2 regions of the Streptomyces albireticuli genome follow, and region 2 is predicted to be linked to the other one. Evidence: riboswitches for the same ligand, from Rfam matches in the RefSeq annotation. Region 2 holds a riboswitch; the other holds the start of a gene.

Region 1 (9,985 bases), 2.3 Mb from region 2:
CCAGGGCGCTCGTCGCGAAGCGGGTCTGCACCACCGACTCCTCGTCCGCGAAGTCCAGGATCACGGTGTCGTCCGCGGCCGGTACGACCGGCGTCCCGGGGGTGGCGGTCACGGCGAGGACCTCCCACCGCTCGCGGACCTCGCCGATCAGGTCGAGCACCTCGGTCGTCGTCCCGGACCGGGTGATCGCCACGACCCTGTCGTACGTCCGCGACACCGGGAACTCCGACGCCGCGAAGGCGTCCGTCTCGCCCTGGCCGGCCGCCTCGCGCAGCGCCGCGTACGCCTGCGCCATGAACCACGACGTGCCGCACCCGGTGACGGCCACCCGCTCCCCGGGCCGCGGCAGCCCCGGCGCCCCGGCGGCCGCCTCCGCGGCCCGGCGCCAGAGGGAGGGCTGGGTGAGGATCTCGGCGGAGGTGCGGCCGGAGGACGTGGTGGAAGCGGGGATGTCGGACATGTGCCGGTGCTCCTTACCAGGTGCGGAAGGCGTCAGACCGTGGATAGCAGCCCGCTGCCGCAGGGGGGAAGAGCGATACCGAAGCGCAACCGGAGTCGGCTAGACCGTAAGGTGGCGCGCGGGAGAGACTCACGCTCTCCAGCGACGGACGAACCACGAAGGTGGGAAGCAGTAGTGCAGCGGCGGCGGTTCTTGGGTCTGACGGCGGCGGGTGCCGCCACGGCGGCGTTGGCGCCCGCTCTTTCGGCGTGCGGCAGCGAGGCGTCGGGCGCCACGACGCTCAAGCTGGTCGCGGCCGACTACGGCGACAAGCCGGGCAACAGCTCGAAGAAGTACTGGGACGCCCTCGCACGCGAATTCCACGAGAAGAACAGCAAGATCAAGATCGACGTCGAGGTCTACAGCTGGAACGAGGTCGACAAGAAGGTCGCCGACATGGTCGCGGCCGGCAAGGCCCCCGACCTCGCGCAGATCGGCGCCTACGCCGACTTCGCCGCCGCCGGCAAGCTCTACTCCGCCGAGCAGCTCCTCACCGTCCCCACCCAGGCCGACCTCATCGCCTCGATCGCCAAGGCCGGCGAGGTGAACCGGGTGCAGTACGGTCTGCCCTTCGTCGCCTCCACCCGCCTGCTCTTCTGCAACAAGACCCTCTTCGCCCAGGCCGGCATAGCCAAGCCGCCGGAGAGCTGGGACGAGCTCAAGGCGGCGGCCACGAAGCTCCAGAACGTCAAGGGCGTCAAGATGCCCTTCGGTCTGCCGCTCGGCCCCGAGGAGGCGCCCGCCGAGACCATGCTGTGGATGCTCGGCGGCGGCGGTGGCTACACCGACCACAACGGTGCGTACACGATCGACTCGAAGGAGAACGTCCAGACCTTCGACTGGCTGCGCGAGGAGCTCGTCGGCAAGGGCCTCACCGGCTCCGGCGACCCCGCCCGCACCAACCGCCAGGACGTCTTCGACGCGTTCTGCCGGGGCGAGGTCGGCATGCTCCACGGCCACCCCACGCTGATGCAGCAGGCCACCGCCAAGGGCGTCAAGTACATGACGGCGCCGCTGCCGGGCGCCAAGGGCAAGGCGAAGTCGACCATGGGCGTCGCCGACTGGATGATGGCCTTCAAGCAGAACGGCAACCGCGAACAGATCGGCCTCTTCCTCGACTTCGTCTACAGCACCAAGAACGTCCTGGACTTCACCGGCCAGTACGACCTGCTGCCCGTGACGTCGAGCGCCTCCGACCAGATGCTCGGCGACGACAAGCACAAGGACCTGCGCCAGTTCCTGGAGCAGCTAGAGAACGCCACGTTCTACCCCGCCGACAAGACCTCCTGGGCCAGGGTCAGCAAGGACCTCAAGGAGAAGATCGGCGCCGTGGTCAAGAAGGGCGGCGACCCGGCCAGCGTGCTCAGCGAGATCAAGCGCGACGCCGACTCCCAGGAGATCGCGGCCCGCTAGGCTGCGCATCGTGAGCGCGTACGAAGAGTCCGGCCTCTCCGAGCGGGACCGCGCCGTCCTCGCCCTGGAGCGCCGGACGTGGCCCGGCCCCGGCGCGAAGGAACGTGCTGTCCGGGAGCGGCTCGGCATCACCCCGACCCGCTACTACCAGCTGCTGAACGCCCTGCTCGACGACGAGCGGGCGCTCGCCCACGACCCGGTCACGGTCAACCGGCTGCGGCGCGTCCGCGACGCCCGCCGCGAGCGCCGGTAGCCGCCCTCCCCGGCAGGGGGAGGGCGGAAAGGGCCTGTCCGCGCGCCCCGCCCGGTACTGTCACCCCCATGGGCAGTCACCCGCTCCCCACCCCCGTCACCCCCGCCGGCCGTGACGGGCTCGCCGCCCTGCTGGCGTGCCCGGACCGCGCGGTCGTCGCCCTCGACTTCGACGGCACCCTCGCCGAGATCGTGCCCGACCCCGAGCGGGCCCGCGCCCACCCCGGTGCCGTGCCCGCCCTCGCCCGGCTCGCGCCGCGCCTCCGCTCCGTCGCCGTGATCACCGGCCGGCCCGCCGGGGTCGCCGTGCGGTACGGCGGCCTCGCCGGGGTGCCGGAGCTCGCGCACCTCGTCGTCCTCGGGCACTACGGCGCCGAGCGCTGGGACGCCGCGACCGGCACCGTCAGCGCGCCCGCGCCGCACCCCGGCGTCGCGGCCGTCCAGGCGGAGCTCCCCGGTGTGCTGGACGCCTCCGGCGCCTGGCGGGGCACCTGGGTCGAGGACAAGGGCCGCGCCATCGCCGTCCACACCCGCCGCGCCGCCGACCCGCAGGCCGCCTTCGACGCCCTGAGCGGCCCCCTCGCCGAGCTCGCGGCCCGGCACGGCCTGATCGTCGAGCCCGGCCGGTTCGTCCTGGAGCTGCGCCCGCCCGGGGTCGACAAAGGCGCCGCCCTCGCCGCCTACGTCCGCGAGACCGGCGCCGGCGCCGTCCTCTACGCCGGGGACGACCTCGGCGACCTCGCCGCCTTCGCCGCCGTCGGGAAGCTGCGCGCCGAGGGGCTGCCCGGTGTCCTGGTGTGCAGCGGCAGCGCGGAGGTCACCGAGCTGGCCGAGCGCGCCGATCTCGTCGTCGACGGACCGGGGGGCGTGGTGGCGCTGCTGGAGGCGCTGGCGGAGCGGACCGGCGGACAGCCGGGCTGAGGATCCCGCCGGGCTGATGATTCCGCCGGGCTGGGGATTCAGCCGGAGAGGACCAGTCGGCGAGGGTCAGCCCGAGCCGTTCTCCGAGCTGTCCTCCGGGCCGTCCTCGGCACCGGCCGGGGGCTCCGGTTCCGGCCGCCCGCGCCAGTGCTCCAGCGTGGGGTCCAGCTCGGAGTCGTAGACGCCGCTGCCCCGGCAGTGCCTGCACTGGCCCGCCCGCACCGCCGACTCCCCGCCCCCGCCGAACGGATCGGGGCCGGGGACATGGAGCAGCGAGCGCTGCACGAAGCCGGAGCCCGTGCACCACTGGCACGTCATGCACAGTTCGTCGGTGGGCTCGGGACCGGGATTGTCCTTGGGCTGCACCCGCCCAGCCTAGCCCCGGGGGCTAGCCGCCGAGGGCCCGGAGCTGATCGAGGAACCAGCGCGCCGGCGGCAGCGCCGTCGCCGCCGCGGCCAGCCGCTTCGTACGCTCCGCCCGCTCGGCCGGATCCATCAGCAGCGCCTCGTGCAGCGCGCGGGCGGTGGCCTCCACGTCGTACGGGTTGACCACGAGGGCGTCCTCGGCCAACTCCGCCGCCGCGCCCGCCTCCCGGGACAGGACCAGCGCGCAGCCGTGGTCGGAGACCACCGGGACCTCCTTGGCGACGAGGTTCATCCCGTCGCGGATGGGGTTCACCAGCGCCACGTCGGCCAGCCGGTACGCCGCCAGGGAGCGCGCGAAGTCGTCCTTCACATGCAGCACGACCGGCTCCCAGCCCTCCGTGCCGAACGCGGAGTTGATCTCCCGGGCGACCCGCTCCACCGTGGCCGTGTAGTCGCGGTAGACCGCCAGGTCCTGCCGCGAGGGGTACGCGAAGGCGACGTGCACCACCTTGCCGCGCCACTGCGGGCGGTCCTCCAGCAGGCGGCGGTAGGCCAGCAGGCCGCGCACGATGTTCTTCGACAGCTCGGTGCGGTCCACCCGGACGACCGCTCTGCGCCGCGGCCCGATCTGGGCCCGCAGCGCCGCCATCCGCTCCTCGACGTCCGGCTCGTGCGCGCGCCGCCGCAGGAAGTCCGCGTCCGCGCCGAGCCCGTGCACCCCCAGCAGGGTCGTGCGCCCCTCGAAGCGGACCGCCGTCGCCCGCCCCTCCTCGCGGACCACCTCGGCGCCCAGCTCGCTCGCGCAGCACGCGGCGAACGCCTCGGCCCAGCGGTGGGTGAGGAAGGCCGCCCGGTCACCGCCCAGGATGCCGCGCAGCACCTGCCCGGCCACGTCGTCCGGCAGCATCCGGAAGTAGTCCGGCGGGGCCCACGGGGTGTGCGAGAAGTGGCCGATGCGCAGGTCGGGGCGGCGCTCGCGGAGCAGGCCCGGCACCAGGGTCAGGTGGTAGTCCTGGACGAGGACGGCGGCGCCCGGCGCGGCCTCCTCGGCCAGGGCGTCGGCGAAGGCCGCGTTGTACGCCTCGTACGCGGCCCACTGGGCGCGGAAGTCCGCGTCGAAGGTGGGCTCCAGGGGCGTCTGGTACAGCAGATGGTGCACGAACCACAGCACGGAGTTGGCGACGCCGTTGTAGGCGGCGGCGAAGGTGTCGGGCGGGATGTCCAGCATCCGCACCCGGTGGCCGCCGGTGTCCGCCGCGTCGAGCCGCCGGCCGGCCGCCCGGGCCGCCTCGCGGTCGCCCTCGCCCAGGGCCGCGCACACCCACACCGCGCCCGCGTCCGTCCCTATGGCGCTGAGCCCGGAGACCAGCCCGCCGCCGCCCCGGCCGGCCACGAGGGTGCCGTCCTCGCGCCGCCGGTACGACACGGGGCCGCGGTTGGAGGCGACGACGATCGGTGCGGGGTGCACGTGCTCAGCGACCATGACGCGAGCTTTGCCGGGATGCGGAGCGTTCAAACGTTTGTCCCCGGGCTGTCTGCCCGAACCGGGGTGCCGCGCCGGAGCCCGGTCCTGCTCGCCCGGCCGACGCCGGGAGGTGCCGCTGCGCGGGGCTTTCTCCCCGGCCCCGCCCCTTCCCGAAACCGGGGGCTCCGCCACCGGACCCCCGTTCCGCGCTCCGCGCGGTGGCCTCAAGCGCCGGCCGGGCTGATTTTCGGCCCGGCCGGGGAACCCCCGCCGCTACGCCACCCGCCGCCGCCGGTACTCCGGTATCTCCACCATCGGCGGCCGCTCCTCCGTGTCCACCGCGTACGTCCGCGGCACGAACCCCTCCGCCGTCCGCTCGAACTGCGTCAGCGACGGCCGCACCAGGTGCCCGCGCGCCAGTCGCAGCTGGGCCGTGCGGTAGATCGCCGCCGCCATCCGGCCCAGGGCCCGGCCGTCCTGGTGGCGGTGCTTGCGTACGCCCACGTCGACCTGGGCCAGGGCGTCCAGGCCCACCGTGTGCAGCGAGTCCACCAGCAGCCCCAGTTCCACGCCGTACCCCACGGGGAACGGCAGCCGCTCCAGCAGGGAGCGCCGGGCCGCGTACTCGCCGCCCAGCGGCTGGACGAAGCCGGCCAGCTGCGGCCAGTGCAGGTTCAGCAGCGGGCGGGCCACCAGCTCGGTCACCCGGCCGCCCTGGCCCACCGCCTCGCCGAGCGGGCGGTCGTACATCGCCTTGACGAACTGCACCTCGGGGTCGGTCAGCAGCGGGCCGACGATCCCCGAGACGAAGTCCGCCGAGAAGTCCCGCAGGTCGGCGTCGACGAAGCACACCACGTCACCCGTCGTCGCCAGCAGCGACCGCCACAGCACCTCGCCCTTGCCGGGCAGCGCGGGCAGGCCCGGCAGCACCGCGTCGCGGTGCACCACCCGGGCGCCCGCCGCCGCGGCGACCTCGGCCGTCCGGTCCGTGGACCCCGAGTCCATCACCACCAGCTCGTCCACCAGCGGGACCGCGTCCGACATCAGTTCCGCGCGGATCGTGGTCACGATGGTGCCCACCGTGGCCTCTTCGTTCAGCGCCGGCAGCACCACGCTCACCGTGGTGCCGGCGCCGCGTTTCGCGGCGAGGAGCCGGCCGAGCGGGCGGTCGGCGGCGGACCAGGACCGCCGGGCCAGCCAGCGCTCCACCTCATCCAGCACGTGTTCGACTCCTCTTGTGTGACGCGGCGTTCGAGCTGCGTGTGATCCATCTCGCGGTACGGACGGCTGTCTCAGGCGCCCATGCCTTCGGTTACAGTCTGAACAACGCGGAACGCCGTCGTATGTCGGGGTCGCCGCTCATAAACGCCTGGGCCCTGCCCAGTGCCATACCGCTCATCCAGAGGGGCAGAGGGATACGGCCCGTTGAAGCCCCGGCAACCCTCCAGTCGATCTCGATTCGTCAGAAGCGAGGCTCCCGGCTCGGGAAGGTGCCAATTCCGTCTCGTGGCGACGTCCGCCGCGGGGAAGATGAGGAGAAAGGGCCTCGCCTCCATGGCTGTGCAGTCTGTTGAATCCGCGACCACACCCGTAGCTCTCGGTCCCGCCGTCGCCCTCTCGTGCCGTGAGTGCGGAGAGCGCTTCGGCCTCGGTCCCATTTTCGCCTGTGCCGTCTGCTTCGGCCCGCTCGAGGTGGCCTACGAGCTGCCCGCCGGCGACCCCGAGGCGCTGCGCCGCCGCATCGAGTCCGGCCCGCAGAACATCTGGCGCTACGCCCCCCTGCTGCCCGTCCCCGCCGACGTCGCGGACAAGCCCGGCCTGAACCCCGGCTTCACCAAGCTCGTCAAGGCCGACAACCTCGCCCGCGAGCTCGGCGTCACCGGCGGCCTGTACGTCAAGGACGACTCCGGCAACCCCACGCACTCCTTCAAGGACCGCGTCGTCGCCATCGCCGTCGAGGCCGCCCGCGCCTTCGGCTTCACGACGCTCTCGTGCTCGTCGACCGGCAACCTCGCCGGAGCGGTCGGCGCCGCGGCCGCCCGCGCCGGCTTCAAGTCCTGTGTCTTCATCCCGCACGACCTGGAGGCCGGCAAGGTCGTCATGGCGGCGGTCTACGGCGGCGACCTCGTCGGCATCGAGGGCACGTACGACGACGTCAACCGCTTCTGCTCCGAGCTGATCGGCGACCCGCTGGGGGAGGGCTGGGGCTTCGTCAACGTCAACCTCCGGCCGTACTACGGCGAGGGGTCGAAGACGCTCGCCTACGAGATCTGCGAGCAGCTGGGCTGGCGGCTGCCGGACCAGATCGTCGTGCCGATCGCCTCGGGCTCCCAGCTGACGAAGATCGACAAGGGGCTGAAGGAGCTGATCGCGCTCGGGCTGGTCGAGGACCGCCCGTACAAGATCTTCGGGGCGCAGGCGGAGGGCTGTTCGCCGGTGTCCCGGGCCTTCAAGGACGGGCAGGACGTGGTGCGGCCCGTGAAGCCGGACACGATCGCGAAGTCCCTCGCGATCGGCAACCCCGCCGACGGGCCGTACGTCCTGGACATCGCCCGGCGGACCGGCGGCGCGGTCGAGGACGTCACGGACGCGGAGATCGTGGACGCGATCCGGCTGCTGGCCCGCACGGAGGGGATCTTCGCGGAGACTGCGGGCGGCGTGACCGTGGGCGTCACCAGGAAGCTCGTGGAGAGCGGGGTGCTGGATCCGTCCCTGACGACGGTGGTGCTGAACACGGGGGACGGGCTCAAGACGCTCGACGCGGTCGCCGCCGGGCCGACCGTGACGATCCGGCCCTCGTTGGCGGCGTTCCGCGACGCGGGGCTTGCTGCCGTCTGACATCTGCGGGCCGGTTGTGCCCACCCGTTCCGCCCTTGCGGAACGCCTGCCCACAACCTCTTCGGAAGGTATTCCCATGAGCGTCACCGTTCGCATCCCCACCATCCTTCGCACCTACACCGGCGGGAAGGCCGAGGTCTCCGCCGAAGGCGCGACCCTCGCCGATGTCCTCCGGTCCCTGGAGGAGAACCACGCCGGCATCGCGGCCCGCGTGCTCGACGACAGCGGCAGGCTGCGCCGCTTCGTGAACGTCTACGTCAACGACGACGACGTCCGCTTCGAGCAGGGCCTGGAGACGCCCACCCCCGACGGCGCCGGTGTCTCGATCATTCCGGCCGTCGCCGGCGGCTGATCCCGCCCGCGGGTCCGCCCGCCTTTTCGAAGGCTCCCTTCGTAATCGCCCCGTCCAGCAAGCGGACGGGGCGATTCCGTGTGTTGACCGCGATACAGTTGGGGCGTTCCCCCTCCGGCGTCAGTGCCGAACGCATATGAGAACCCGTCAAGTTGTGCGCGAACTGTGTGCACGAAATGCCGGGTTGCTTGTGCTATGCCCGGCCCGACTTGCCCTGGATTTCCCCTAGTTCGCCGCTTATCGACTCTCAGCCGCGCCGGGAATTCTCGTCCGAGTGACCTGTTGCAGAGGGCATCCGTGCAGATACATTCGGCCGCGGTCGACGCGTTCCGGCGCACACCAACTGGGTTCGCCCTGCCGCTGGTGGGGGAGAGATCCGGGGGGTGAGGTCTGACCCGGGTCCGCGAAGTGCGGTCCTGCGCAAGGGCCAGTAATAGGGGAGTTAGGCATGGCTCAGGGCACCGTCAAGTGGTTCAACGCGGAGAAGGGGTACGGCTTCATCGCGGTCGACGGTGGTGCGGATGTTTTCGTCCACTACAGCGCGATCCAGATGGACGGTTACCGCACCCTCGAGGAGGGTCAGCGAGTCGAGTTCGAGATCTCGCAGGGCCAGAAGGGGCCGCAGGCGGACATGGTCAAGCTCGCCGTCGGCTGATCTCGGCGCATCGACCACACCAGGCTCACGAACGCTCGCGCGTGGGGCCCGCACCCGTCACCGGGTGCGGGCCCCACGTGTGTATCCGCACCGGTGTGGCTTCCCCGTCCCCTGGGTATCTCTCGCGCGTCCGCCCCGTCGCGGGCCCCTCGTGGGTGCGGTCCTGATGTCCACGCGCTTGCTCCCCCAGGTGCCACTCAGGGCTGGAACATACGCGGACCGCTTGCACTCGGTAGGGTCGAGTGCTAATCATTGGCGTTAGCACTCTCCGCGTGAGAGTGACAGATTTGGACCGTCGGTGAGGTCCGCAGGCCAGGTGGGGCAAGGAACCACCAGGCATGCAGGCCGTCCGTCGCGGGCGCCAGCGCGGTCCGGGAGCAATCCGCCCCCTGGCTCTGAACGAGCAGGGAGGTACCCCCATCGTCCTGGGAGGACCACTTCACATGGCCAAGATCATCGCGTTCGACGAGGAGGCACGGCGCGGTCTCGAGCGCGGGATGAACCAGCTCGCCGACGCCGTCAAGGTCACCCTCGGCCCCAAGGGCCGCAACGTCGTCCTCGAGAAGAAGTGGGGCGCCCCCACGATCACCAACGATGGTGTTTCCATCGCCAAGGAGATCGAGCTCGAGGACCCGTACGAGAAGATCGGCGCCGAGCTGGTCAAGGAGGTCGCGAAGAAGACGGACGACGTCGCCGGTGACGGCACGACGACCGCGACCGTCCTCGCCCAGGCGCTGGTCCGTGAGGGTCTGCGCAACGTGGCCGCCGGTGCCAACCCGATGGCCCTGAAGCGTGGCATCGAGAAGGCCGTCGAGGCCGTCTCCGCCGCCCTGCTCGAGCAGGCCAAGGACGTGGAGACCAAGGAGCAGATCGCCTCCACCGCCTCCATCTCCGCCGCCGACACCCAGATCGGCGAGCTCATCGCCGAGGCGATGGACAAGGTCGGCAAGGAAGGCGTCATCACCGTCGAGGAGTCCCAGACCTTCGGTCTGGAGCTGGAGCTCACCGAGGGTATGCGCTTCGACAAGGGCTACATCTCGGCGTACTTCGCCACCGACATGGAGCGTATGGAGGCGTCGCTCGACGACCCGTACATCCTGATCGTCAACTCGAAGATCGGCTCGGTCAAGGACCTGCTGCCGCTCCTCGAGAAGGTCATGCAGTCCGGCAAGCCGCTGCTGATCATCGCCGAGGACGTCGAGGGCGAGGCCCTGTCGACCCTGG
Region 2 (9,985 bases):
GCGGCGGTCACGGTGAGCACGGTCACCCGGGTGCGGCCCGGCTGCTTGGGACGACGGTGGGACGCCACGGAGACGGGCTCCTTCTTCCTCGGCCGCCCGGCACGCGGGATCCACGGTCGCGGCGGGACCCTCGCCGTCACCCCGAATGGATGATCTACCGCGCGAAGGTTCGAGGCCCGACATTAGTGACCCTCATATGATCCGTTCAAATCCTCATGAGAAAAATCTCGCCTCATGAGGCCATCCTTTACCGACAGGACACAGCCGGTAAGCGGAATTTGACGTTCAGGCACCTTGGAAGCCCCCGCCGGGCCCCGTCGCACACGGCCGGGGCCCCGGATCAGGTACGGGCAAGTCGCTTGAGCAGCAGGGCCGACGCCACCGGGCGCGCACCCGCCTTGGCGACCCCGTCGGCCACCTCGCGGTCGGTGGAGACCACCACCACCGGGCGGCCCGGCGGCTCGGCGCGCACCAGCTGGCGGATCAGCTCGTCGGCCGTGACGCCCGGCTTGCTGAACAGCACCCGCACCCCGCGCGGCGGCGCCAGCAGCACCGGCGCCGCCAGCTCGGCGCCGTCGAAGACACAGGTCATCTCCGCGCCGGTCTGCGCGGCCAGCATGGCGAGCCCGCCCAGCAGCCGCAGCCGCTGCTTGTCCAGCGGCATCGTGGGATAGCCGGTCTTGGTGACGTTGTAGCCGTCGACCACCAGATGCGCCTGGGGCAGCGCCAGCAGCTGGTCGAGGAGGGCCGGGTCGGTCTCCGACAGCGCGCGGGTGGCGATGTCCTTGGGCGTCATCCGGCCCGGCTCCACCGCGTCCACCGTGTCGGCCGGGTGCGTCGAGGCGGGCGGCAGGGCCAGCTCGCGGCGCAGCCCCTGGGCCGCGTCCAGGACGGTGTCCAGGAGCAGTCGCAGCCGCATGTCCTCCACGCTGCGGCCCTCGCGGGTCGCCCGGCGGCTGGCCTCCAGCGCCGCCTCGGTCTCCGACAGCCGCGCCTTGAGCCGCCGCGCCTCGCCCAGCGCCGCGGCCTTCTCGGCCGCGCCGGCCGTCCGCACGCCCTCCAGCTCGGCCTCCGCCTTGCGCAGCGCGGCCTCGCCGCGCCGCACGTCGCTCTGCGCGCTGCGCAGCTTGCGCTGGAGCGCGTCGGTCTCCTTGCGCGCGGCCTCCAGCTCGGCGCGCACGCGCTCGTTCTCCGTACGGGCCTCGGCGCGGGCCTCGGCCAGCTCCTCGCGCAGCCGCCGCAGCTCGCGCTGGGCCTCCTCGCCGGCCCGCTCGGCGCTCGCCCGCTGGGCCTCCTCGCCGGCGGCCGTGACCAGCTTGACCCAGCCGGCGGGCCGCAGCACGTAGGCCATGGCCGCGACGTCCTCCGGGTCCGCGGCGGCGGGCGGCGAACCGGCGTCCAGCGCCTCGGCCAGCTCGGAGCCCGTCTCCCGCAGCCGGGCGGAGATCCGCTGCCGGAAGGCCGCGTCGTTCTCCACGGCGGCGGCCATGGCGTTGCCCGCGAACTTGGCGCGGCGGCTCGCGGTGAACCGGGCGTACTGGCGCAGCGCGGCGGGCAGTTCGGTGACCGTCAGCCCCCCGAACGCCTCCGCGACCAGCCCGATGACCCGGCGCCTGACGCCTTCGGGCAGGGGTCGGTCGAGCACCTCGGCGACACCGTCCGGCCCACCGGTGTCCTCGGGTTCACCGGCCGCGTCCGCGCCGCCTGTATGCTCAACCACCGTTCACTGCTCCCGTTCTTCAGGCGCTCGCGCCCGGCCGGTCCACCAGCTCGATCTGGTCGACCGCGTTGCACCACCGGCACCGCACGGACTCGATCGTCTCACTGACCACTTCGCGCTCCTCCACCCGAGGCTCACCGGCCAGGTCGAGGTGCACGTACTCCACGGCCTTGGTCGACCGCGTCACGTCGAACCGGGTCAGATTGCCGCACAGCGTGCAGCGCCAGCGGGTCTCCGCCGTCGGCTGGGGAACGCCCATGGTGTCGCCGTCCGTCCTCGTCTGTCGTCGGTCTGTCGTCGATCTGCCGTCGGTCCCTTGCCGGCCCGCCGTCCGGACCGTCCGCCGACCGTCTGCTGTCCGGCCGGGCGCCGTTCAGGCGTCCCGGCGGTCCGCGGTGCGCCGTCGAACTGCGGGTGTGCTCCCCGTAACCCTACGTCCTGATGGTCATGCGGCGCCCGGATGGCCGCAGTACGGGCCCGCATCCGCGCCCCGGCGAGGCGCTCTGTGCGGTTTGCTGCCGGTACGCCATGATCTGCTCATGATCGGAAAGGCAGCGCGCCCGCGGTCCGCGACGCCCGTGGTCACCTACGCCCTCATCGGCATCTGCTGTGCCGTCTTCGTGCTCGGCCCCACGTCCGGCCTGACCATCTGGCCGGCCGCCCCCGGTACCGACCCCTCCGGGCCCGCGCAGCTGGCCGCGCAGAGCGCCTACTTCGCCCGCTGGGGCGTGGTGCCGGAGGAGCTCTGGCACGGCCCGCCGGGCGAGCTGCTCACCCCGCTCACGGCTCTCTTCCTGCACGGCAACTGGCTGCACCTGCTGGGGAACATGCTCTTCCTCCACGTCTTCGGCGCCATGGCCGAGGAGCGCATGGGCCGGGTCGCCTTCGCGCTCTTCTACCTCGCCGCCGGGGTGCTGGCACTGCTCGGCTACGCCGCCGCGCACGCCCACTCCGAGCAGACGCTCGTCGGGGCCTCCGGAGCGATCTCCGGGGTGCTCGGGGCCTTCCTCTACCTCTTCCCACGGGCCCGGGTCACCAGCCTCTTCCCGTTCCTCTTCTTCCTGCCGCTGCGCTTCCCCGCCTGGGCCGTCCTGCTGTTCTGGTTCGTCCTGCAATGGCTGGCCGCCCGGGCGGCCGACGACCGGCCCGGAGTCGCCTATCTGGCCCATGTGGTGGGCTTCTCGCTCGGCTTCCTCTACGCGTGGGCCCGGTACAGGCGTGCGGTTAGAGTGAAGGGCGCAGCCGGGCCGAGCGAGGGCCTGAGCTCTCCCGGGGGACCGCCCCCGACCCCCGATAGGAGCCAGCCGTGATCACTTCGATCGTCCTCATCAAGACCGACGTCGACCGCATCCCGGAGATCGCCGAGGAGATCGCCGCGCTGGAGGGGGTCAGCGAGGTGTACTCCGTGACCGGCGCGCACGACCTGATCGCGATGGTGCGGGTGGCGCGCCACGACGACCTGGCGGACGTCATCCCGGGCCGCATCAGCAAGGTCCCGGGCGTGGCCTCGACGGAGACGCACATCGCGTTCCGCACGTACTCCCACCACGACCTGGAGGCGGCGTTCGCGATCGGCCTCGACGCGTAGCGCCGTCCGACCGGGCGACAACTCAGCCCGTCCGGGGGCACCTCCCAGCGGTAGCCGGGGGAGTTCGAGGACCGGGGTCCGGGGCGGAGCCCCGCACGCGGCGGAGCCGCACATCGGATGCGGCGGGAAGGGGCGGGTAGGGGAAAGGCCCGCCGCAGGCGCACCACCCGCCCCCGCCGCACCCGCACCCCCTACGCCGGCACACACCGCCCGCCCACCGTCCGGTACGACCACCGCGCCCCGTCCCGCACCAGCTCCCGCACCGCGGCGACGAACCGCTCCACGTGCTCGTCCGGCGTCCCCGCCCCGAAGCTCACCCGGATCGCGTTGAGGTTCTGTCCCTCGTCGGGCGCCCCGCACTCCCCCGGCGCGTCCGGCGCGCCGCCGAGCAGGAGGCGCACGAGCGGGTGCGCGCAGAACAGGCCGTCGCGGACGCCGATGCCGTACTCCGCGGAGAGGGCCGCCGCGAAGTGCGAGCTGTTCCAGCCGTCCACGGTGAAGGCGAGCACGCCGACCCGCGGCGCGTCGTCGCCGAAGAGCGAGAGCACCCGGACCTCGGGCACGTCGGCGAGGCCCGCCCGGACGGTCTCGATGAGCTGCCGCTCGCGCGCGACGAGCGTCTCGAAGCCGGCCTCGGTGAGCGCCTTGCAGGCCGAGGCGATGGCGTAGGCGCCGATGACGTTGGGCGAGCCCGCCTCGTGCCGGGCGGCGGTCTCGTGCCAGTCGACCAGGACCCCGCCGTCGGCGCCCCGCGCCACCTGGCGGGTCGCGCCGCCGCCCGCCAGATAGGGCTCCGCGCCCCGGAGCCAGTCCGGGCGGCCGGCGAGCACCCCGGCGCCGAACGGCGCGTACAGCTTGTGCCCGGAGAAGGCGATCCAGTCGGCGTCGAGCTCCGTGACGTCCACCGGGTGGTGCGGGGCGAGCTGCGCGGCGTCGAGCACGATCCGGGCGCCGTGGGCGTGCGCGGCCGCCGCCAGCTCCCGTACGGGCCACAGCTCGCCCGTCACGTTCGACGCGGCCGTCACACAGACCAGCGCGGGGCCGTAGGGCTCCCGGTCGGCGAGGGCGCGCTCCAGGGTCTCGACGGCCTCGCGCGGCGAGCGGGGCGCGTCGAGGTAGCTGACCGTGACGTCCGCGCGCCGCTCCCAGGGCAGCAGCGCCGCGTGGTGCTCGGTCTCGAAGACGAACACCCGGCAGCCGGCGGGGACCGCGGCCGCGAGGAGGTTGAGGGAGTCGGTGGTCGAGCGGGTGAAGACCACCTGGTCGTCCGGCCGGCAGCCGAGGAAGGCGGCGACCTCGGCGCGGCTGTTCTCGAACAGGTCGGTGGACAGCTGGGAGAGGTAGCCGGCCCCGCGGTGCACGCTGCCGTAGTAGGGCGCGTACGCCGCCACGTCGTCCCAGACCCGCTGGAGCGCGGGGGCGCTGGCCGCGTAGTCGAGGGCCGCGTAGGTCACCTCGCCGCCGGTCACCAGCGGCACCCGGACATCCCTCCCGAGAACGGGCAGAGGCGGGCAAACCGAACGGTCGGCGGCAAGGGTGGGGACAGACATGGCGAACTCCCGTGGGAAGGCAGGCGAATTCCGCCGCGCGGCGGGCGCGGGAAAAGGGGGGAAAGGTGCGTCGGAAACCGGAAAAGGGCTCGCAGAACCCGGATATGGGGTGTGCGGAGCCCTAACGCATTCGCTGAACCACGGAAAGATCTCCCTCGACAACCAGGATCCCTGGCGAGGGATCCGCGCTTGCCGCAGACCTCTGTGCCTGCGACCTGGTCATCACCCGGGGCACCCCGCCGCAGAAGGAGGGTTGCCGGACAGCGGGCCGGGGCCGTGTCGCTGTCACTCGTGACCTGGCGAGGAGTATGGCACAACTGATCGTCGCGCGGAAAGGGGCGTCCGCATCACGGACGCCCCACCTCGCCTTGTGGCGTTACGCGTTGCTGGCCTCGACCCAGCGGTCGAGGGCGCGCTTGGCCGCCCCCGAGTCCAGCGACTCCGCGGCCCGCGCGATCCCGGCGGCGACCTGCTCGGTGAGCGGCGCGTCCGTCGGGTCCAGGGCGACCAGCGCCGCCGCCGCGTTCAGCAGCACCGCGTCCCGTACGGGCCCGGTCGCGCCGTCCAGCAGCCTGCGGGCGACATCGGCGTTGTACGAGGCGTCGGCGCCGCGCAGCGCCTCCACGGGGACCAGCGGGATGCCCACGTCCCGGGGATCGAAGGGCTCCTCGCGGACCGCGCCGTCCCGGACCACCCAGACCCGCGAGGTCGCGGTCGTGGTCAGCTCGTCCAGCCCGTCGTCGCCGCGGAAGACCAGCGCCGAGGAGCCGCGCTCGGCCAGCACGCCGGCCAGGATCGGTGCCATCCGGGCGTCGGCGACGCCGGTGGCCTGGGCCTTGACCCGGGCGGGGTTGGTCAGCGGGCCGAGGACGTTGAAGGTGGTCCGGATGCCCAGCTCCCGCCGCGCGGGGGCGACGTGGCGCAGCGAGGGGTGGAACTTCACGGCGAAGCAGAAGGTGATGCCCGCCTCCTCGGCCACCTCGACCACCCGGCGCGGCGTCAGGTCCAGATTGACGCCGAGCTTCTCCAGGACGTCCGAGGCGCCGCTGGCCGAGGACGCGGCGCGGTTGCCGTGCTTGACCACCTTGGCGCCGGTGCCGGCGACGACGATCGAGGACATGGTGGAGATGTTGACGGTCTTGGCGCCGTCGCCGCCGGTGCCGACGATGTCCACGCTGGGGCCGGGCACCTCGATCAGCCGGGCGTGCTGGTACATCGCGCGCACCAGGCCGGAGATCTCGGCGACCGTCTCGCCCTTGGCGCGCAGGGCGACCACGAAGCCCGCGATCTGCGCGTCGGTGGCCTCGCCGCGCATGATCCGGTCCATGGCCCAGGCGGTGTCGTCCGCGCTCAGGTCCACTCCGCCGAGCAGGGCCTCCAGGAGACCCGGCCAGGAGGGGGCCACCGCGCTGTCGCCGCCTGCCGGGGTCACAACGTTCATGGTCCACGCTCCTGGTGGTCGGACTGCGAGCCGCCGCCTTCCGGGGCTCTGCCGGTCCCAGCCTATCCAGCCCCGGGAACGGCGAAGAGCCCCGTCCACGCGCTGGACGGGGCTCTCGCTGTGGCGATCAGCGATCAGTGGCCGGTGCGGACCGGCCGGTCGGGGATCAGTGGTGGCCGTGGCCGCTGGTGATCTCCTGGTACTCCTCCGCGGTGGGCTTGTCGATCTGCGTGCCCTCGCCGTAGAAGCCCTTGGAGAGCTTCACCCGGAGCTTCTCGGACGTACCGATCTTGCGCTTGACACCGTTCTCGTCGACCTCGGGGCCGAGCTCGAGCGGCTTGGGCTGCTCGTGCGACGTGAGGGTGTGCAGCTCCTCCTGCGACAGCGGCTCGTGGACCTCGACGAACTCACCGTGCGGCAGGCGCTTGATGATGCCCGACTCGCGGCCGTGCAGCACCTTGTCCTTGTCGCGGCGCTGGAGGCCCATGCACATCCGGCGGGTGGCGATGAAGACCAGCACCGGGATGACGAAGAAGCCGATCCGGACGAACCAGGTGATGGCGTTGATCGAGAGGTGGAAGTGGGTGGCCCACAGGTCGTTTCCACCACCGACCAGCATCACGAAGTACGCGGCGATCCACGCGGCACCGAACGCGGTGCGCGTCGGGGCGTTGCGCGGGCGGTCCAGCAGGTGGTGCTCGCGCTTGTCACCGGTGACCCAGGACTCGATGAACGGGTAGACCGCGATCGCGCCGAGGACCAGCGGGAAGATCACCAGCGGGATGAACACGCCCAGGACGAGCGTGTGGCCCCAGAGGTTGATCTCCCAGCCCGGCATGACACGGATCAGACCCTCGGCGAAGCCCATGTACCAGTCGGGCTGGGCGCCGGTGGACACCTGGTCCGGCCGGTACGGGCCGATGGCCCAGATCGGGTTGATCGAGGCGATGGCCGCGATGGCCGCGATGATGCCGAAGACCAGGAAGAAGAAGCCACCGGCCTTGGCCATGTAGACCGGCATGAGCGGCATGCCGACGACGTTCTTCTCCGTCCGGCCGGGGCCGGGGTACTGGGTGTGCTTGTGGTACACGACGAGGATGAGGTGCGCCACGAGCAGACCGAGCATGATGCCCGGCAGCAGCAGGACGTGGATCGAGAAGAAGCGCGGCACGAAGTCCGAGCCCGGGAACTCGCCACCGAAGAGGAACATCGAGATGTACGTGCCGACGATCGGCACGGACAGGATCGCGCCCTCCATGAAGCGGACACCGGTGCCGGAGAGCAGGTCGTCCGGCAGGGAGTAACCGGTGAAACCGGTGAACATGCCGAGGACGAACAGCAGGAAGCCGAACAGCCAGTTGACCTCACGCGGCTTGCGGAAGGCACCCGTGAAGAAGACGCGCATCATGTGCACGAACATCGCCGCGAGGAAGATCAGCGCGGCCCAGTGGTGGATCTGCCGGATGAGCAGACCGCCACGGATGTCGAAGCTGATGTTGAGCGTCGACTGGAACGCCTCGGACATCCGCATGCCCTGCATGGGGACGTACGAGCCGTGGTAGACGACCTCGCTCATGCTGGGGTGGAAGAACAGCGTCAGATACACACCCGTGAGGATGATGATCACGAAGCTGTAGAGGCAGACCTCACCCAGCATGAAGGACCAGTGGTCCGGGAAGATCTTGCGCATGTTGGCCTTGGCCAGGGTGTAGATACCCAGCCGGCCGTCGGCCCAGTCGGCTACCCGCTCACCCGCGGGCGCCTTGCGCCGGTTGTCGGTCGTAGTACTCATCCGCGCTCCCAGTAGGCAGGACCGACGGGCTCGGCGAAGTCGCCCATGGCCTCAAGGTAGCCCTTGTCGTTGACCTTGATCCGCAGCTGCGGAAGGGCGTGTCCGGCCGGGCCGAAGATCACGCGTCCGCCGTCGGCGAGGTCGAAGGTGGACTGGTGGCACGGGCAGAGCACGTGGTGCGTCTGCTGCTCGTAGAGGCTGATCGGGCAGCCGACGTGCGTGCAGATCTTGGAGAACGCGACGATGCCGTCGACGGACCAGTCCAGCTCGCGCTTGTCCTTGATGTTCTCCGGCTGGAGCCGGACGATCATCAGGGCGGCCTTGGCGATCTCCTTCTGGAAATCGTGGTCCTCCTCCTTCATGCCCTCGGGCATGGCGAAGGTGAGGGAGCCGACCTGGACGTCCTCGGGCCGCAGGGGCTGGAGGGTGTTCTGGTTGATCAGCATCTTGCCCTCGGACCAGGCGGTCTTCCGGAGCTTGGTGCCCGGGAGCGGTCCGAGGTCGCGGAGCAGGACCACGCCGGAGAGCGGCAGCAGCGCCAGCGCGCCGAACATGGTGCGGCGGATCAGCGGGCGCCGGCCGATGGCCGACTCCTCGGCGCCTTCCCGGAAGTCGGCCATGACCTTGGCCTTGACCTCGGGCTCGGCCGCGATCGCGTGCCGCTCGTCGGCGACCTCCACGTCCGACATCAGCGTGCGGGCCCAGTGGACCGCGCCGGCGCCGATGCAGAACAGCGCCACGCCGAGGGTGAGCCCCAGCGAGAAGTTCAGGGCGCTGATGTGGCCGATCGGGAAGACGTAGATGTTCTTGTCGACCGGCAGGGTCACGTACGAGGCGATGAACCCGACCGTGGCCAGCATGGACAACAGGAACAGGAACGCGACCGCGCGCTCGGAGCGCTTGGCGGCCCGCTCGTCGATGTCCTGGATGCGGTGCTCGTGCGGCGGCATGCCCGGGTCGGCGAACGGGTCGGCGACCTTCGTGCTCACGGCTCCGCCGTGCGCCTCGCCCTGCGTGCTCGGCAGGTTCTCTTCTGGAATGTCTTGGCTACTCATGACTTCTTGGCCTTTGCGGTCCGGCAGGCGACCCAGATGGCGGCGGCGATCAGCGCACCCAGACCGAAGACCCACGCGAACAGACCCTCACTGACCGGGCCGAGCCCGCCCAGTTCGAGGCCGCCGGGGCTCTCCGCCTTGCTGCTGTTGACCGTGTCGAGGTACGCGATGATGTCCTTCTTGTTCTTCTCCGACATCGTCGTGTCCGGGAAGGAAGGCATGTTCTGCGGGCCGGTCTGCATGGCCTCGTAGATGTGCTTGGGGTTGACGTCCTCAAGGGTGGGGGCGTACTTGCCGTTCGAGAGGGCGCCGCCCTTACCGGTGAAGTTGTGGCACTGCGCGCAGTTCGTGCGGAAGAGCTCCCCGCCCTTGGCGATGTCCGCGCCGTCGGGGCTGTACTGCTCCTTCGTCGGAACGGCCGGGCCGGCGCCGAGCGAGGCGATGTAGGCGGCGAGCTGGTCGATCTCCGCCTGGTTGTAGATCGCCTTCTTCCTCGGAGCCTGGGCGCCCTGCTGCTGGAGCGGCATGCGGCCGGAGGCGACCTGGAAGTCGACGGCCGCGGCGCCCACGCCGACGAGGCTCGGGCCGTCGGTGGTGCCCTGACCGCCGGTGCCGTGGCAGCTGGCGCAGCCCACGGAATAGAGCTTCTTGCCCTCCTCGATGGCAAGGGACTGGGCGGTGTCATCGGCCTTGGCCGTGTCCGCCGGCGCGAACGCGGCGTACAGCCCCCCGGTTACCGCCAGCGCGAAGAGTAGGACGACGACCGCCGCCAGCGGATGGCGTCGTCGTGCGGAGAGCTTTTTCACGGATTACCCCGGTGTCAGGATCTTCTGCGTCGA

Evidence for each region. A riboswitch is a leader RNA that binds a small molecule or an ion and turns the genes downstream of it on or off. The one in region 2 is predicted to bind S-adenosylmethionine.
Region 1: linked by a shared signal. The riboswitch ahead of thrC (threonine synthase) and the one ahead of SMD11_RS24240 (aminotransferase class V-fold PLP-dependent enzyme) in region 2 are both predicted to bind S-adenosylmethionine.

The regions. Positions count from the first base shown of each region.
Region 1 is NZ_CP021744.1:3,303,414-3,313,398, reverse strand. It holds gene SMD11_RS13955 (SIS domain-containing protein) at 1-460, opposite strand, end outside; gene SMD11_RS13950 (extracellular solute-binding protein) at 635-1,912, shown strand; gene SMD11_RS13945 (DUF3263 domain-containing protein) at 1,923-2,165, shown strand; gene otsB (trehalose-phosphatase) at 2,234-3,085, shown strand; gene SMD11_RS13935 (hypothetical protein) at 3,152-3,451, opposite strand; gene SMD11_RS13930 (alpha,alpha-trehalose-phosphate synthase (UDP-forming)) at 3,474-4,934, opposite strand; gene SMD11_RS13925 (glucosyl-3-phosphoglycerate synthase) at 5,190-6,137, opposite strand; SAM riboswitch class I at 6,309-6,453, shown strand; gene thrC (threonine synthase) at 6,471-7,754, shown strand; gene SMD11_RS13915 (ubiquitin-like small modifier protein 1) at 7,831-8,106, shown strand; gene SMD11_RS13910 (cold-shock protein) at 8,555-8,761, shown strand; gene groL (chaperonin GroEL) at 9,205-9,985, shown strand, end outside.
Region 2 is NZ_CP021744.1:5,599,990-5,609,974, reverse strand. It holds gene SMD11_RS24265 (NlpC/P60 family protein) at 1-68, opposite strand, end outside; gene SMD11_RS24260 (NYN domain-containing protein) at 341-1,720, opposite strand; gene SMD11_RS24255 (hypothetical protein) at 1,740-1,979, opposite strand; gene SMD11_RS24250 (rhomboid family intramembrane serine protease) at 2,260-3,030, shown strand; gene SMD11_RS24245 (Lrp/AsnC family transcriptional regulator) at 3,027-3,308, shown strand; gene SMD11_RS24240 (aminotransferase class V-fold PLP-dependent enzyme) at 3,500-4,858, opposite strand; SAM riboswitch class IV at 5,039-5,155, opposite strand; gene trpD (anthranilate phosphoribosyltransferase) at 5,235-6,299, opposite strand; gene SMD11_RS24230 (cytochrome b N-terminal domain-containing protein) at 6,466-8,091, opposite strand; gene SMD11_RS24225 (ubiquinol-cytochrome c reductase iron-sulfur subunit) at 8,088-9,146, opposite strand; gene SMD11_RS24220 (c-type cytochrome) at 9,143-9,952, opposite strand.